3 regions of the Nocardia arthritidis genome follow, and region 3 is predicted to be linked to each of the others. Evidence: riboswitches for the same ligand, from Rfam matches in the RefSeq annotation. Region 3 holds a riboswitch; each other region holds the start of a gene.
The links. A riboswitch is a leader RNA that binds a small molecule or an ion and turns the genes downstream of it on or off. The one in region 3 is predicted to bind magnesium.

Region 1 (6,110 bases), 4.0 Mb from region 3:
GATGATGCGGCCGGGATTCGAGCCGAGCACCAGCACTCGGTCGGCGAGCAGCACGGCCTCCTCGATATTGTGCGTGACGATGCACACCGATTTGGTCGGGAAATCGTCGGTGGCCCACAGGTTCACCAGCTCGGTGCGCAGATTCTCGGCGGTGAGCACGTCGAGCGCGGAGAACGGCTCGTCCATCAGCAGCAGATCCGGCTCGAGCACCAGCGCCCGCGCGAATCCGACCCGCTGCCGCATACCGCCGGAAAGCTCCTTGGGATAAGCGGTTTCGAAGCCGTCGAGGCCGATCATGTCGATCGCGGCCAGCGCCCGCCTGCGCCGCTCGGCGGGCGGCACGTTGCGTGCGGCCAGCCCGAGCTCCACATTGTCCTGGACGGTCAGCCACGGCATCAGCGCGAAGGACTGGAATACCAGCGCCGCACCGGGATTGGCGCCGTTGAGCAGTCCGCCGCGGTAGCGCACCTGTCCGTCGGAGGGTGCGATGAGCCCGGCGATGATGCGCAGCAGGGTCGACTTGCCGGAGCCGGAACGCCCGAGCAGCGCGACGATTTCACCGCTGCGCAGCTGCAGATCGATACCGTCGAGCACGCGCAGCTCATCGCCCGCCGCGCCGGTGAACCGCTTGCCGACGCCCGCGATATCGAGCAACACCTCGCCGGTGGTGGTCGTTGCCGTCATGTGAGACCTCCTGTCGAACGAAAATGCTTGGCGAACAGCCCGATTCGCGCGGTCACAGCGAGTACCGCCGCTGTGCGAGCGCGTAGAGCCTGCGCCAGAAGACCCGGTTGATGACGACGACGAAGATGCTCATGACGAGCACCCCGATGAGGATGCGCGGCGAATCACCGGCCGTGGTGGCCTGTTTGATATAGGAGCCGAGTCCGGCGGCGACCAGCGTGGTCGACCCGTACTCCACCACCTCGGCCACGATGGACGCGTTCCACGCCCCACCGGCGGCGGTGATGCCGCCGGTGACGTAGCTGGGGAAGATGGCGGGCAGAATCAGCCTGCGCCACCACAGTTTTCGTGGCAGCTGCAGGTTGGCGGCGGCCTCGCGCAGATCGTTGGGCACCGCGCTGGCGCCGGCGATGACGTTGAACAGGATGTACCACTGCGCGCCGAGCGCCATGAGCAGCACACAGGCCCAGTTCAAACTCGCGCCGCTCCACACCAGAACGGCCGCGACGAGTGGGAACAGGAAGTTGGCCGGGAAGCTGGCCAGCACCTGAACCACGGGCTGCGCGAGCCGGGACACCTTGGGGTTCAACCCGATCCAAACGCCGATCGGCACCCAGACCGCGGTCGCGAAGATCAGCAGCACCACCACCCGCAGCAGGGTGATGAAGCCGAGCCCGAAGGCGTGCAGCACCTCGCCGAAGCCCGCGGTCGACGCGATATAGGTGACGACCCGGTATGCGCCCCAGACGATTCCGGCCGCGATCACCGCCGCGAAGACCATATCGCCCGCCCTGCGGCGCGCCGGTGAGGTGCGCAGCGGATGTTCGGCCAGCCCGAAGACGCTCATCACCCGGTCCACCGGCGCGACGACCGGGCCGAGCACCCGGCCGAGCAGCGTCGGAATGGTGGAGCGGCGCAACAGGTTCAGCACCAGGCTGCGCGGCGCCTCGGCCGCCTCCGACTCCTCGACCCGGAACCGCTCGGCCCATGCGGTGAGCGGGCGCCAGAAGAAGAAGTTCACCCCGACGACCATGACGATCATCACGCCGATCGCGATGAACACCTTGCCGAGATCCTTGTCGGCGCTGGCCGTCGCCACGAAGGAGCCGATGCCGGGCAGCGCGAAATTATTGTTGTTCACGCTGATCGCCTCGGAGGCGACGAGGAAGAACCAGCCGCCGCCGAAGCTCATCATGCCGTTCCAAACCAGCGGGATCATCCCGCTCGGCGCGTCCACCCGCCAGAATCGTTGCCAGCGCGACAATCTCAGGTTGCGCGCGGCCTCGTCGAGTTCGCGCGGCTGGGCGATGAGACTGTAGTAGAAGGCGAAGGTCATATTCCACGCCTGCGCGGTGAAGATCGCGAAGATCGACGCGCATTCCAGGCCCAGCTGCGATCCGGGGAACAGCGCGATGAACCCGGAGACGGTGATGGACAGGAAGCCGAGCACCGGCACCGACTGCAGAATGTCCAAGGCGGGCAACATGATCAGCCGCGCCCGCCGCAGCCGGGCGGCGGCCGTCGCGTAGACGAAGGTGAATACGATCGAGAGCGCGAGCGCCGCGAACATCCGCAGCAGCGAGCGCGCCGCATAGTAGGGCAGCTCCGAGATATCGGTGGAAACCGTTGCGGGAGCGGTGTTCGCGTCGAACGGCACGGCGGCGCCCGCGGACAGTCGCACGATCACATAGACGAGCACCGCGGCGCCGGTGAACACCACGGCATCGGCGATCCTGGCGCGCGGGCGGTCGAGCGCGTCGCGGGAGGGGTAGGAGCGCAGCAGCGTCATGCCTGGGACCCGCCCGCCTTCTCGTTCACCGAGGTGTGCCAGCCGACGCTGGTCACCGACGGTTCCAGGCTGAGCCTGCTCACCGCGGATTCCATCTGCCGGTCGTCGCGCTGATCGCCGACCAGTTCGGCGCGCACCTCCACCCGGCCGGGTTTATCGGTATTCGCGCTCGACACCGAGACCAGGCGGAAATCGGTGCGGGTCAACGCCTGTACCAGCAATGCGCGCACATGTGCCTCGTTGTCGTCGTTGGTCACCGCGACGAATACATAGCTGGCGGCCTGCTCCTCGGTGGATACCGGATTGCGGTCGACGGCCCGGCCCGCGGCCCGCAGCGCGATATTCACCGCGACCACCGCGACGGTGCCCGCGAGCGCGGTGCTGTACATGCCCGCACCGGCCAACGCGCCGACCGCGGCCGAACACCACAGTGTGGCAGCGGTATTCAGCCCGCGCACGTTGAGCCCGTCGCGGATGATCACACCGGCGCCGAGAAAGCCGATGCCGGAGACGATTTGGGCGGCCACCCGGGTGGGGTCCGCATCGTTGCCCTGGAAACCGTTGGCGGACAACAACACGAACAGGGTGGCGCCGGCGGCCACCAGGGCATTGGTACGCAGTCCGGCACCGCGGGCGCGGTACTGGCGTTCGAAACCGATCGCGGTACCGAGGCCGACGCCGGTGAGCAGCCGCAGCACCATTTCGACTGTTGACATGACGCTTTCTCCCGAATGATGTGCGCACCGTCGAAACAGCAGATTACGGGCGGGTATGCGCCCCGTCGCGAGCTACGAAGGTGTCGCCAGGTGAATTGTTGGCAAACAGGGATCTGGGACTATCACCGCCGGTCATCCGGCTCACCTCCTCAAAAACTTCCGATCGTGCCGCGCGCTTGTCGATCATGGTGGTCGCGTGCGCCTACCGTATCCGAGGAACGGGAAATCTCGACGAACGCTTGACGGCTTCCTCGTAAGACCTTTGGCACTGCACGGCGTGAACCCGGGGATGGGAGCCAATCGGAGTCACCCCTTAGGCCGGGGAGACCTGTCCTGACCCGGGGCGTCTCTCGACGTTCGGGGTCGCTGGCCTGTATCCGTGCAGGAGCCTCAGCGAACGATGAGCACCTTGCGTCAGCGAGTAAACACCCCGCCGCGTGTCATGGCAAATCGGGGGCCTGGTCCTGGTACAGAGCGCGATAGATGGTGAGCGTCGCGACGTAGTGGTCGACGATCTGATCCCGGCTCGCCCGCAGCGAGCCGTTCAGCCAGGCCGAGAACATGCCGGCATTGCCGCTTGCCATGGTGACCGCGGCCAGCCTGCGCCGCACCGGATCCTGGATGTGCGCGAACAGGTGGTCCTGCATCAACCGGGTGAATACCGGCATCACCGCGATGGTCGTCTGCCCGAGCCCGGTGCTGGAATAGGGCTCGACCAGGAACAGTCGGGATTTGCGCGGGTCGGCCAGCACCTTGTCGACCAGGATCTCCGAGAGCTGCCGGTCCCGCGCCGGATCGTCGGTGGCCGCGAAGGCCGTCATCGGCGCCAGGAACTCGTCGGCGACCTGCCGGTACAGCACGTCGAGCAGTTCGTCGCGGCTGGCGAAGCTCTCGTAGAAATAGCGGTCGGTCAGGTTGGATCTGCGGCAGACCGCGCGCATGGTGACCCCGCTCGCGCCGGATTCCCCGATCAGGTCGAGCGCGGCCTCCAGCAGCGCGGCCCGGCGGGCCTCCCTGCGCTCGGTGAGCGTGGTCCCACCCCAGATGCGGGGACCCCCGTCGGCTGAATCCTGACCTGTCTGCACTCGCCTACATTAAGGCCCTGTATCGACCGGACTTCGAGACAGGGCCTGGCGCGCCGACCGAACCTCTCGTCAGGACGGCACCACGCAGGCGGGGCCGAGGTTGATGCCGGTGCCGACGGCCACGCTGGTCTGCACGTATTCGCCGGTGCTGCGGACCGCGTAGAGGGTGTGGTTGCCGGGGACGGCGGGCCGCCAGGTGGCGGTGACCGAACCGGAGTCGGAGACGGTGACCCAGCCGGACGGGTCGAAACTGCCGGTGGGGTCGAAGAATCCGATGACGTCACCCGGTGTCGCGTTGGCGGTGGCGGTGTAGCTGCAGCCGGTGCCGTACTGCGACGAGCTGCCGAAGCTCATCCCGGGGGTGATGGTGATCGAGGTGACGGCGGCGGGCGCGGCGGGTGCGGTACACACCAGCGCGGCGCCGACAGCGCCGACGGTGGTCAGGGTGGCGGCGACGGTCTTCTTCGACGGAAGCAGCATGGTGCATCATCTCTTTCGAGTCCGATGGAGCGAATACCCGCGCATGACATCCTGCGCTAGTGCGCCAGTCTGCGCGAGCCGTGGCCGGGACACGCGCGGAATGACATTTCCCGTACCCGTCGACTCATGTCCCGCTCTCCATCGGCAAACCGGCGTCGCGCCAGGCGACGACGCCGCCGGACAGGCTGGCCGCGTCGTATCCCGCCCGCCGGGCCAGTGCGGCGTAGCGCGTCGAGAGCTCGCCCACCGGGCAGACGAAGACCACCGGCCGCGATTTCGGGAACGGGATGCCCTGGACGAACATTTCGTCGAGCTGATCGTCGCGGATGTTCACCGCGCCGGGCACATGCGCGATCCGGTAGGCCATGGCGCCGCGGGTGTCCACGATCGTCGGCCTGCCGATGCGGTCCAGCTCGGCCAGTTCGACGGGCGAAAGTGCCGGTGTCGCGGCCAGTTCCGCGGTGGTGGGCACCGCGCGGCGGTCGGCCCGGCCGAACAGTTCCGGCCTGCGCTTCTTGATATAGGACAGGTACGGTTCCAGCCGGTCGCACACGATGAATACCGCGACCACCGGATCGTCGGCGGAGCGTCCCGAAAGATCCAGTGCGCCAAGGTAATCCAATGCGGCGGCATAGCTGGCGCCGCTGGTGGGCCCGGCCAGGACGCCGTAGCCGGTGGCGAGCGCGAGCGTCGCGTCGATGGCGCGGCCCGCCTCCACCGTGACGATCCGGTCGTAGAAATCGGGCTGGAAAAGCCCGACCTCCCACATCTCGTTCTCCGTCCGGATGCCGGGTATGAAGTCGGCCCGCTCGGAAACCACCGCGACGGTGCGCAATTCGGGATTGTGCTTGCGCAGGTAGGTGGCGGCGCCGCGGGTGGACCCGGTGGTGCCGAGACCGCCGATCAAATAGTCGACCCTGGTGATGCCGTCGGCGGACAGATCCTCGTGGATCTCGCGGCCGGTGCCGTGATAGTGCGCCTCGACATTCTTCTCGTTGGTGTACTGCGACGGATGATGGTACGCGCCCGGCTCCTTCGCCATCGTCGCCTCGATCACCGAATACACGTCATTGGGCGTCGTCGGGTCGGGGCATTCGGAAAGCCCTGGCAGTTCGACGATTTCGGTGCCGAACAGCTGTAACAGATCGCGTACCTCGGCCACCTTGATCCGGTTGGTCACCGCGCGCAGCCGGATCCCGTACATGGCGCCGAGGATGCGCAGCGCCTTTGCGGTATTGCCGCTGGACGCCTCGATCAGCGTCTGTCCGCAGGCCCGGATCGCCTCGATCTCGTCCCGGATCATGCCCCAGGCCACCCGGTCCTTGACCGAGCCGAAGGGGTTGTGCGACTCCAGTT
Region 2 (6,110 bases), 4.6 Mb from region 3:
GAACCGCGCGGCCACGGCCCCCGACGACCAAGTCATGAACATCCTGCACGAGCAGGAGTCCAAAGACGCGAGGGACGCGGTCAACTCCCGCTGCGGCTTCTGACAACGGACAGCGGCGCCGCCGGGCTCGAAGCGCCGGCGGCGCGTGAGCATCAACCAGCGACCCCGCCGCTACATATCCGGTTCGCATAACCGTCGAACTCGGCAGCCCTGACAACCTTCCGGCATGATCCGCCCCACTGCCTCGGCCGTAGATCGCACGCCCAGCCCCACACCGCATACCGGGCCCCACACCACACGCCACACGCCCCACACCACACACCCCGCCCCACACCACACACCCGGCCCGCACATCACATGCCCCGCCCCACATCACATGCCGGACCACACACCACATGGCCCCGCTGCACACCGCATGCTCGGCCGCACACCACACGCCCCGCCACACACCCACATACCCAGGCCGCACACCACACGCCGATCCCCACACCGCACGCCCGGCCCCACATCACACGCCCGCCGCACACCGCACGCCCGGCCCCACATCACACGCCCGCCGCACACCGCATGCCCGGCCCCACATCGCATGCCCGGCCCCACATCACACGCCCGCCGCACACCGCATGCCCGGCCCCACATCGCATGTCCCGCCGCACATCACATACCGGACCCCACACCGCACACCTCGGGCCCCATCCCAAAAAAATACAGCCGGACAGCGGCGGGCCGAGGCTGCGCTGTCCGGCTGATCGATCGGTGTCACTACATGGGCATATCGGGGAACATCATGTTCCACCAGTCTCGCAACATGTCCATCAACTGCATAAACATCGGTGACATCACAATCATCACCTCCTGACCATCTCCCGCCGGTCAGTTCTCGCGTACCCAGAGATCCCGCCGCTAGACCGACGCGAGCGGAGTGTCGTAATCCTTGACCGGCATCGAGTCGTAAAACCGCAGGCCGCGGGCGCCGAGTTTCGTTGCGGCGCGAGCCAACCCGGTGGGCAGGGCCGTGCCCAGTCGTCCGGCTTGGATGAGTGCCCACATGCCGAGGCGGGAGGTGGGCACGATCGTCGCGGCCGCCCGCGCGGCGAATATCCGGCTACGCCGGACCGATTCCGCCATCACCGCCTCGTAGGCGGGCAGCGCGACGGTGTGGTCGCCACCGGCCGCGGCGAGTTCCCCGGCCAAGGTGTAGGCGCCGACGATCGCCAGGCTGGTGCTGCCACCGACCGCCGGGCCGGGGCAGTAGGCGGCGTCGCCGACCAGCGTGACCCGATCCCGGGACCAGCGGTCGAGCCGAAGCTGGGTGATGGAGTCGAAATAGAAGGCGGGCGTATCGTCGAGCACCGCCAGCCACCGGTCGACCTCGGGCGCCGAGCCGGCGAATGCCTTGCGCACCAACCGCTTCTGCTGATCGATATCGCGGTGGTCGTAATCGAGTTCCTGTTCCGGCCGGAACAGGAAGAGGATCCGGGAGTCGGTCAGGCATTGGGCGGTGTAGATCCCCGCGACTCGGCCGACCGCCAACCGCGCGTTGAATTCGCCGGGCACCGCGAGTTCGCGCGGCGCCGAGGCCACCGCGAGGTAGCCGCCCAGAAACCGTTCCGGCACCTGCCCGAAGACCAGCCGCCGGACATTCGAGCGCAGCCCGTCGGCGCCGACGACGAGATCGAATTCCCGCGGTTCGCTGTGCTCGAAGCTGACGCGGCCGTCCGCGGTGATCGCGGTGATGGAATCGCCGAACCGATACTCCACATCGTTTCGTGTTGCGTCGTAATAGATTTCGCTGAGATCGTCGCGCATGATCTCCACATGCCGATCGGAGGCGGCCCGGGCGAGCTTGGCTTGGTCCAATCGCACCCGGCGGCTACCCGTGTGCACGGTGAGGTAGTCGGTTCCGGTGGCGTGCTCCATGATTCGCGGCAGCACACCCATTTGTTCGGAGATCTCCACGGACGGCCGGAACAGGTCGACCGCGTGACCACCGGTTTTGCGCAGTGTCGGCGCCTTTTCGACGACGGTTACGGTGAATCCGTACCGCGTGAGCCAGTAGGACAGGACGGGTCCGGCGATGCTGGCACCGGAGACGAGGATTCGCATATCGCACTTCCTTTGCGAAAACCCGCACACTGCAACAGTTTCCAGGCACGGCAAGAGGTACCGCGCCGACGTTCGTCAGGCGATCGGAGTGTCGCAGCGAGCTGGGAATGTATATGTCAGAACCGGACTGGGATACGGACTATCGCCGGACATCATGTCGTCCCCCACCTCCTCGCCGCGCTGATCACTATGAAGGCACAAAGGGGAACCCGAAAGACGGGCTGGCACCCCTCTCGTCAGAGCTTCGGCACTGCACGACGTATCCCGTTGCCGGGGAAGCCACTTCGGATAACCCCTTAATCCGGGGAGATCTGTCCTGACCCTGGGCGTCTCTCGACGTCGTCGGATCAGTGGCCTGTGTTCGTACAGGAGCCTCGCCTAGCGAGGTGCTGACCTGAAAATACTGACCCGCACTCGCCGGTGAAGTCAAGCGATTCTTCCTGTCGCGAAGGAATTTTCGCGCTCAGGGTGCGATCTCAGTGAAACCGACGGGCAGCGCGGCCGGACCGCGCAGGGTGACATGGTCGCGGTAGGGCGGCGGGTCCAGCAGCAGGCGTGGTTCGCGAACCCGTAATGCGAAGCGCGTCAACGCGACTCGCGCCTCCAATCGCGCGAGCGGCGCCCCGAGGCAGAAGTGTGCCCCCGCACCGAAGGCCAGGTGCCGGATGTCACGCCGCGGGTCGAAGCGGTCCGGGTCCGGATTCAGCCGCGGATCGCGCTGTGCGGCGGCGAGCAGCATGATCATGACCTCGCCGCGGCGCACCGGGAAATCGCCGATCCGCAGGTCCGCGGCGGCGATTCGCGGGGCGAGCTGTACCGGCGGGTCGTAGCGCAGCGTCTCCTCCACCACGGCGGCGGCGAGAGCCGGGTCGGCGCGCAGCGCGGCGAGTTGTTCGGGGTTGCGCAGCAGCGCGAGCACCGCATTGCCGATCAGGTTGACCGTCGTCTCGTGCCCGGCGATGAGCAAAAGCCCACAGGTGCTTATCAATTCGTCGTGGCTGAGCTTGTCGCCCGCCTCCTCGGCGGCGATGAGTTCGGACAGCAGGTCCGGCCCGGGGTCCGCGCGCCTGCGAACCGTCAATTCCTCGAAATATTCATACAATTCGTCGCTCGCCTGGTCGACGGCCGCGGGATCGGCGGCGAATTCGGCGGTGGAGCGCGATGTCGGATCCAGTTTGCGCGACATGAGCGCCGACCAGCGACCCAGCCGCGCCTCGCCTTCCAGTGGGACACCGAGCAATTCGCAGATGACGGTGACCGGCAGCGGATAGGCCAGCTCGGCGACGACGTCGAATTCGGTTCCGGAGACCCGATCGAGTATGCCGTCCACCAGCGCCGTGATCCTGGGTTCCATGGTCTGTACGACGCGCGGGGTGAACGCCTTCGCGACCAGCCGCCGCAGCCGGGTGTGGTCGGGCGGATCGCGGAACAGGAATGCGGGCCCACGTTCGTCGTCGCCGGTGCGGGGGTCCGGGAACTGCGACAGTTCGAAGGCGCTGAGCCTGCGGTCGACGCGGGCATCCGGATGCCGCAGCACCGTCGCGCAGTCCGCGTACCCGGGAAAGACGACGACGGGCGCGGAGCCGAGCCGGAACGGTCCGGCCGCACGCATCCGCGCTAGCAACGGGTACGGATCGGGCCGGTTGGCCGGGTCGATGAGGCTCAGGTAGTCGGCGATACCGATCGGCTCGTCCGTCGTGGTCATCACGGTCCTCCACAAATGCTACATCTACTGTAGCTACAGTCCCTGTAGCATCCTGGACTGAGCCACCCGCTGTCAAGAGCCCCGAAATGACTTTCCAGCCCCCACACAGAACAGAGAAGCAGCGATGACCGAACCGGCGACCCGGCGCAATCGCACCTACGCGCCGCGCATGGCCCCCGAGCAGCGGCGCGCCCAACTACTCGACGCGGCGCTGCGGATCATCGTCGAACAGGGCATCCACAAGGTCTCGATGGATGCGGTGGCGCGCTCGGCCGGTGTCACCAGGCCGGTGGTGTACAGCCAGTTCACCGACACCGACGACCTACTGCGCAGCTCGCTCGAGCGGGAGGAACAACTTGCCCGCCAACAACTTTCCGATATCGTGCCGCTGCGCCCGACCGGCGACCCCGCCGCCGACGTACTGCGCTACCTGGCGGGGTTCCTGCGCGCGGTCACCGAGGCCCCGGACCGCTGGCGAGCCGCCTTCGTACTGGTGGACAGCGCGACACCGTACTTCCGCCGCCGGATGGAGCACTGGCGACGCGAACTCGTCACCGCGCTGGAGGATTTCGTCCGCGCCGCGACCACCGACCTCGACGTCGCGATGACCGCCCGCGCCATCGACGCGCTCGTCTGGAACGCCGGACGCCTCACTCTCGCGGAACCCGGCGAGTTCCCGCCCGCGCGTGTCATCGCCTACTACACCGACCTGGTGCGCACCCACTTCGACCGGCGCTGACCTCGAGTTTCCTGTCGGTGGGCGGCGTTACAGTCCCGCCATGCATCCTGCCACCGCAGTCATCGCCGAAATCGTGCGGGGGATCGAACCGTTCGACGCGCTCGAATGCGAACACATCGCCCAAACGCTGCGCTGGCTGGACGCGACCGATGATGTCTTCCGCCGCGCGAAACCCGCGACGCCACCGCGACATCTGGTCACCTACGCGGTGCTCGTCGACCCGGACGGCCGTGCCGTACTGCTCGGCCTGCATCGACTGGCCGGGCTGTGGCTGCCGACCGGCGGCCATGTCGAGCCCGGCGAACATCCGCTCGCGGCCGCACGCCGGGAGACATTGGAGGAGTTGGGCATCGAGCCCGATTTCGGCGTCGTCGGCACCGCACCGCTGTTCCTGACGATCACCACCACGATCGGAATCGACGCCGGGCACGAGGACGTGAGCCTCTGGTACGTCGTCCGCGGCGACCGCACCCGCGAATATCGGCTGGATCCAAGAGAGTTCGGCGACGGCCGGTGGTGGGATATCGACCGGTTCGCCGTCCCGGAATCCGATCCGCATTTCGGGCGTTTCCTAGGCAAACTGGAGGCCGCGATCTTGCCTTGACGCCGGTGACAACGTTTACCGTTGCGGCCGACGCATCGAAGGAGGTCGCATGCTCATCGGCGAACTGGCCGAGCGGATCGGCACCCGCACCTGCGGTATTACGAACAGCACGGCCTGGTGCGAGCGCGCCGCTCGGCAGGTCGACGCGACCATGGACCAGCTCGCCGCACTGCGCGAACAACTGCTCGCCCGGCTGCGCGCCGCGCCGCCGAAATGTGAATTCCATTGAGCGACATGCGTTTCGCCATCAGCTATAGTTCGCCGTTCCACGGCGTGGATCCGGACCGGCTCATCGCGGTCGCACGGCATGCCGAGCGGTGCGGATTCGAGGGGCTGTACCTGCCCGATCATCTCGCGCTCTATCCGGGAGCGATGTTCGGCGCAGTGGAATTACCCACCCAACTCCCCTATCTGGAACCGCTCGACGCGCTGAGTTTCGTCGCCGCGACCACCGAACGAATCCTGCTCCAGCCACCAGACGATCAGTCATGAGCCGCACAACCAGCGAATCCAGCACGAGCCGCCGCACCAGCGCGATCTCCGACAGTATCGAGCCATGGAGACGCTCGGATCGCAGACGATGTACTCGAATCCGTGGATTTCGGTGCGCGAGGACGTGGTGCGCCGGGCCGACGATTCGACCGGGATATACGGCGTGGTCGATCTCCCCGACTTCGCCATGATCATCCCGTTGCGGAACAACATGTTTCATCTCGTCGAACAGTTCAGATATCCGCTCGGGCTGCGGCGCTGGGAGTTCCCGGCGGGTTCCTGCCCCGCCGACGACCCGGTCACCGCGGCACACATCGAATTGCGCGAGGAGACGGGGTTGCGCGCCGGGCGCCTCATCCACCTGGGCACGGTGGACAGCGCGCCGAGTATGAGCAGCCAGCGCGGCTGGATCTATCTAGCCACCGACCTCACCGACGGCGCACCCGAACGCGAACACTCCGAAC
Region 3 (6,110 bases):
GTGCTCGGCTCGGAAGCCGCGGGAGCCTGGGCGGCACCGGAATTGGCATTCGACCACGGCGCGCAGACCCCGGTCACCGATAAGCTGTGGCCGCTACAGCGCGACCGGCGGGTGTGGGGTGCGTGGGCGCCCGAGCGCGCACCGAAGGCGTTCTTCCAGCCGGTGGATCTCCCCGCCGATATCGCGAAGGCGATGTTCGACCCCGCTTATCGAATTCCGCTGTACGAGACGGCATTACATGATTCGATCGTCAACGTCGACCGCTGGGAGCTCTCCTATTACAAGCTGCCGCGACAGCGGACGATGCGGGCGCTCACCGCGATGCTGAACAACACCCCGCTCAACCTCGTGCTCGACCGCGCGACCATCACCGAGCACGGCCCCGAGATCGCCCGGCTGCAAGGCTTTTTCGCGCCGCTGCACGAGGCGGCGGGCACCCTGCCGATGACGAAATTCGATTGGCTCACCGACGACCGCCTGGTCCAGCGCACCGTTTTCGGCGACAATGCCCTCACGGTCACCGCGAACTTCGGCGCACAGCCCTACGGTGGGCTGCCCGCGGGATGCGTCGACGCGAAATTGTCCGGTGACGCCGCGCCGCGCAGGCTCTGCCCGGGACAGTAGATGATCGCCGCCCTGCTTCGTCCGCGCCGGATGGATATCGTATTCACCTGTGGTGCGGCACTTCTCACCGTCGCACTGATCGGCCACCGCGAGGTGCCCGACCTCATGGGCCTCGGCATCGTGCTCGATACCGTCGCCCCGTGGCTCGGACTCCTGATCCCGGTGCTCGCGGTTGCGGCGCTCGGGCTGCGCGCTCCGTTCGGCGTCGCCGCGACGCTGGTTCCACTGCTGGTGTGGGCACACCTCTTCGGAGCATGGTGGGCGTCGCATCCGATGACAGTGGGCGACAAGCGGTTACGGGTTGTCACCCAGAATCTGTACGCGGGCAACCGGCAACCGGCGGACACCGCCCGCGCATTGGTCGCGACCGGCGCGGATCTCGTTGCCTTGCAGGAGGTTACGTCAGCAGATCGGGCGGGCATCGCCATTCTGGCCGACGCGTACCCCTACCACCACGCCGAGGGCACGGTCGAACTGTGGAGCCGCTATCCGCTGGGACGATCGGGCCCGGCGGATGTCGGCGCGGGTTGGCGGCGCGGATTGCGGGCGCTGGTGCAAACCCCATTCGGCACGATCGCGGTATACGTCGTCCACCTGCCGTCGGCGCGGCCCGGCGCCACCGCCGACCGGGATCGCGGCCTGCACACCCTCTCTGCCGAGCTGACCGCCGACCGTGCCGAAAATGTCGTCGTGCTGGGCGATTTCAATACCACAGACACCGACCGCAACTGGCCTGGTTTCGCGCCGGGCTATTTCGATGTCCAACGTCGGGCGGGCACCGGACCCGGTTTCACCTGGCCCGCTGGATTTCCGATCGCCCGCCCGGATCACATCCTGGTCCGCGGTCTACAGGCCACCGCCGCAAGCACATTCGAGACGCCCGGCCCCGATCATCGGGCCGTGACAGCGGTCATCTGCCGTTGAAGCAGTGGCTATTTCGGCAGATCGAGCCCGCCCACATCGGTGACCTTCCAGCCGAGCGCGCGATCGAGGGTGACCGTGTAGGTGACGGTCGATTCGTTGCCGCCGGGGCTCTGGGCATTGGTCGTGTGGACGTTCAGGAAGACGTTGACCTTATATGTCCCGCCCACTACCGAGATCACCTTCGACGAGATCGCGGTGGCGGTGGATTTCCACCGCAGCGGCACGACGATGTCGCGCAGTTGTATTGCGGTGGTATCGAATTTGCTCGCCAGCTGCGCGGTGGTGTTCGCCTTCAGCCGGGCGACCCACCCGTCGATGTCCTGGTAGTCGACGGCCGCCGCGCCCACCGCGTAGCCGGTGGCGAGCTGTTCGACCTTCTCGAATTCTGCTGTCCCGGCGTCCCTCCCGGCGCGATCGGATTTCAGGGTGATGAGTTCGGCTTCCAGCCGATCCCGTTCGGCGGAGAGGTGGTTTCGATCCTGCTGTACCGAAAACAGCAGTGTCACAGCGGAAATCAGCGCGATGGTGAGAACGACGACGATTGCGGCGAGGAGCCCGACACCCAATGCCCGGCCGCCTCGGGCTCGCTCGTTACCCGGCGGCTCCAGCGACAGCGCGGGCATCGGCTTGGTCGCCGGCGTAATGTCCGCGGAATGGGTTCCCGGCTCAACACGGTCGGCCACGGGCCCTCCCCTCGATCACGGCGGGCATCCGACTCGCCGCCGCGGCGAACCGTATCACGAACGGATATGCGGCGGCCCGGATCACCGGGTAATAACCAGCCCGCGCGCACCGATGTATCGGGTATCGAACGTCGACTCGGTCCATGCCGCGGCGGAGGGCAGCCGCACGCGGCACCCGATTGCGGCGGTGTGGTCCGAATCCCACACCGCCGCAATCATTCTCAGCCTGCGATGGACTGCACGACCTTGACCGCGACCAGCACCACCGCGACGGCGAGGTACCCGCGCAGCGCGATCATGCCCGCCATGCGCAGCGAGGAGAACGCCGGACGCGTCAGCGTGTCCAGTGCCGGGGTGCGCCAGGCATCGCGGTCGGCCTCCAGGATGGCCTTGCGCTCGGCCCGGCTCAGCCGCACATCCTCGAGTTCCTCGACCTGATCGGGATCGAGGTTGCCGAGTTCCTTCGCCGTTCGCTCGGCATCCCTGCGGTCTGCCCGGTTTTTGGCCAGCGCGATCACCCCGCCGCCGAGCAGGCCGATCAGCGCGCCGACGCCGAATCCGATCTCCAGGGTGGCCGTCGACAGATCGGGGAAGAAGGTGGCCGCGGTCAGCGCGAGCGAAAGCAGCACCAGCGACCACACGATGATGCCCGCGACGATGTTCTGCCGCGTGGTGTTCACCCACGGACCGAGCACCGCCTTGTCGTTGCACAGCAGCACCAGGAATACCGTCGCCGACGGCAGCAGCACACCGGCCAGCGCCTGCACGCCCTGGGTGAGCAGGCCCAGCACATTGTCCGGGCTGAACGAGACGGCGGCGGCGACGGCGAGCAGCAGGGCGTATCCGGCGTAGAACACCGGGGCCTCACTGATCTTCCAGTGCAGCGAATGCCGCCTGCCGAGGGTGTCGCCCAGCGTGTACGTGGTGGCGAGGCCGACCGCGTTCGCACCGATCAGCGAGGCGTCCAGCAGCAGGATCGCGAACAGCGCGCCGACGGTCTGGCCCTTGTGGTCGTGCAGCGCCTGCGCCACCGCGCCCGCATCAGTGAAGTTGCCGATCGCGTCGGTGCCCGCCAGCCCGAAGGCCGCGGCGGCCATGATCGCGACCGCGCCCATCATCACGACGACGATGCCGACCCACAGGTCGATGCGCTCGTACTTGATCCAGCGCGGGGTGATCCGCTTGTCGACGATGTTGGACTGCTGGAAGAACAGCTGCCACGGCGCGACGGTGGTGCCGACGATGGCGACGATCAACAGCAGCAGCGTCGAGTTCAACCCGCCGGGGAACGACGGCACAACGCCTTTCGCGGTCTCCGAGACGCTCGGATGCACCATGAACGCCAGCGGGAACATCACGATGTTGATCGCGATGAGCGCGAAAAGGAAACGCTCCCAACGCCGGAACGAACCACCGGCCACCACGGCGAACAGCAGCACCGCCGCCAGCGGAACCGAAATCGCCTTGGGCAGACCGAAGTAGTTCAATGCCATGGAGACGCCGATGAATTCGGTGACGATGGTCAGCGCGTTGACGATGAACAGATCGCCGACGCTGAACGCACCCCAGAACTTGCCGAACCGGGCGAAGATCAATCGGGCGTGGCCGACACCCGCGACCGCGCCGAGCCGGACCACCATTTCCTGGTTGACGTACAGCACCGGAATCAACAGCGCCAGTGTCCAAATCAGCGCCATACCGTAGTTCTGCCCGGCCTGCGCGTAGGTCGCGACGCCACCGGCGTCGTTGTCGCCGACCATGACGATGAGGCCGGGGCCGATGACGGCGAGCAGCATGCGGAACCGCTGCCAGCGGCTGCGGCCCTCCGCCGTATCGTGCTGTTTGATGGTGCCGAGGGCGCCGACGATATCGCCGACATGTGCCGAATCCAGTGCTGCCGGAGCGCCGTTGGCGGGGGCAACGGCTACCGTCGCGGTGTTGTCGCGGCGGCTGCCGCCATTCGAGAAGAAGGCCATCGCCATTCCCTCGCTTCCTGAAAATCATTGCTGCACAACAGCAGTGGTGAGACTTCAGTGATCCGTTCGACGCCGTCGTCGAAATGCGTATCAGTAGGTGGTGTGGCCGCCGAGCGAGGCGGTGAAGATCGCATTGCGGCCCCGGCTGACGCGCAGGTTCGCCTGCTCCTGCGGGGTGAGGGTGCGCCGGGCACGCTGCTTGCGGGCCGACTCACCCAGTACCGAAAGCACGGTCAGGCCGGGCCGGGCGCGGTTCTTGCGAACCGACTCGCCCAGCATCGAGAACAGGGAAATGTGACGCGGAAAAACAAGGATCGCCATGGCGAACTCCTGACAGGAAAGTCAGTCACCACAACCTTTTTCGGGCACCGCAAAATAACCCGGACACCAAAGCACCGACCCCCTCACCAAAGCGGAATTCGCTTCGTAGGTCGATGGGTGGTTTCAGGTTTCAGGCGGTAATCAGGCCGCGGCGAGCTGGTATCGATAGGGGTTTTCGAACCGGACTCGGATACGGACTATCGCCGGACTTCATAACGTCCCCCACCTCCTTGCTGCCGAGACGCACGCGAGCGTCGCTTACTCATGGCATCAGACCACGCGGTAAGGGATACCCACGCCTGAAACGACGAGGTAGGCACCCCTCTCGTCAGAGCTTCGGCACTGTACGACGTATCCCCCTGGCAGGGAAGCCACTTTGGATCGCGCCTTAATCCGGGACGATCTGTCCTAGCCCTGGGCGTCTCTCGACGTCGTGGGACCAGTGGCCTTTGTTCGTACAGGAGCCTCGCCTAGCGAGGTGCTGACCTGAAAATGTTGCACCCAGACTGATCGAAAGTCAAATCAGTGCCGGTCGGTTCTTCGGTTATGGCTAGGTCGTTGCGACACAATCTTTTTCGGTCCGGTTGCGCAACTGGGGACGCAACCGGACCGAATTGCTCAGGATTGCGCCGGCGCCGCGGGCGGGGTGTTGAGCCGCTGGAAGAATTGGATCGCCGACGCGATGCCGACCGGAACGCCGAGCACGATCGTGCCCGCCGCCGCGCCGAGCGCGACACCGGCGACGATGCCCGCGAGGCAGCCGCCGACCGCGCCGGGCAGGAAGATCGGCGGCATCAGCACCGCGCCGACCACCGCGCCCGCGACACAGCCGACGCCGCCGCCGATGATGGTGCCGACCAGGCTGCCGACGCCGGTGGCCAGGCCGAATTGCGTTCCGGCCGCGCTCAGCGCGGCATCGAAATCGGCCTGCGCATCGATCGGCTTCAGCGCCGGGCTCGGGGCCTGGGTCGCGGTTGCCGGATCGGTGCCGGGGGTCAGGATCGCGGTGTGGCCGTCGATCTCGGCGGCGATCGGGAAGACCTTGTCGTCCAGCCGGTAGCTCAGCGGCATACCCGCGGCCACGTGGCCGTCGGCGTCGAGCACGTCGAACTGGCCGTCCTTGGCGAACAGGGTGCCCGCGTCGGTCTTGACCACGATGGATTTGTCGACGACGTTCGCGGTCCAGTGGATGCCGGGCGCCTCGGTGGACGAATTCTGTTGCGGCGGAACCGCTGTCGACTCGGGAGTGGTGATGTTGAGCGCGCCGAGCGCGACCGCGGCGCCTGCCGCGTAGCTGCTGAACTTCCTCATCGAAAAACCTTTGGAGCTCGGGTGGTATTCATACCGTTTTCGGGCATGACAAAACCATGGCGGGCGGATTTTTGAATCCGATTTCTGCCCGAATAATTCGGGCAGCACGAATTACGCGGTCGCGATATGGCGCGGGCCGCGGATTACGAAAGCGTTCATGGTCGTGTGACGAGAATCGAGACACGACGAGGCCCGGAAAGACCGGGACTCGGATACGGATGGTCGCCTATGGGCATCGGGCCTTTCCTCACCTCCTCGAGGCCGGGCGCAC

Region 1: linked by a shared signal. The riboswitch ahead of F5544_RS21215 (MgtC/SapB family protein) and the one ahead of F5544_RS39465 (hypothetical protein) in region 3 are both predicted to bind magnesium.
Region 2: linked by a shared signal. The riboswitch ahead of F5544_RS14770 (FAD-dependent monooxygenase) and the one ahead of F5544_RS39465 (hypothetical protein) in region 3 are both predicted to bind magnesium.

What each region holds. Positions count from the first base shown of each region.
Region 1 is NZ_CP046172.1:4,696,836-4,702,945, forward strand. It holds gene F5544_RS21205 (AAA-associated domain-containing protein) at 1-684, opposite strand, end outside; gene F5544_RS21210 (ABC transporter permease) at 737-2,473, opposite strand; gene F5544_RS21215 (MgtC/SapB family protein) at 2,470-3,189, opposite strand; M-box (ykoK) riboswitch at 3,430-3,598, opposite strand; gene F5544_RS21220 (TetR/AcrR family transcriptional regulator) at 3,630-4,274, opposite strand; gene F5544_RS21225 (hypothetical protein) at 4,344-4,754, opposite strand; gene F5544_RS21230 (pyridoxal-phosphate dependent enzyme) at 4,879-6,110, opposite strand, start outside.
Region 2 is NZ_CP046172.1:3,305,841-3,311,950, reverse strand. It holds gene F5544_RS14775 (hypothetical protein) at 1-103, shown strand, start outside; gene F5544_RS14770 (FAD-dependent monooxygenase) at 904-2,106, opposite strand; M-box (ykoK) riboswitch at 2,328-2,499, opposite strand; gene F5544_RS14765 (cytochrome P450) at 2,570-3,811, opposite strand; gene F5544_RS14760 (TetR/AcrR family transcriptional regulator) at 3,936-4,550, shown strand; gene F5544_RS14755 (NUDIX hydrolase) at 4,591-5,154, shown strand; gene F5544_RS14750 (hypothetical protein) at 5,204-5,383, shown strand; gene F5544_RS14745 (hypothetical protein) at 5,380-5,646, shown strand; gene F5544_RS14740 (NUDIX domain-containing protein) at 5,711-6,110, shown strand, end outside.
Region 3 is NZ_CP046172.1:8,700,322-8,706,431, forward strand. It holds gene F5544_RS39445 (glycoside hydrolase) at 1-624, shown strand, start outside; gene F5544_RS39450 (endonuclease/exonuclease/phosphatase family protein) at 625-1,548, shown strand; gene F5544_RS39455 (hypothetical protein) at 1,557-2,231, opposite strand; gene F5544_RS39460 (NRAMP family divalent metal transporter) at 2,453-4,207, opposite strand; gene F5544_RS39465 (hypothetical protein) at 4,298-4,528, opposite strand; M-box (ykoK) riboswitch at 4,842-5,013, opposite strand; gene F5544_RS39470 (hypothetical protein) at 5,147-5,839, opposite strand.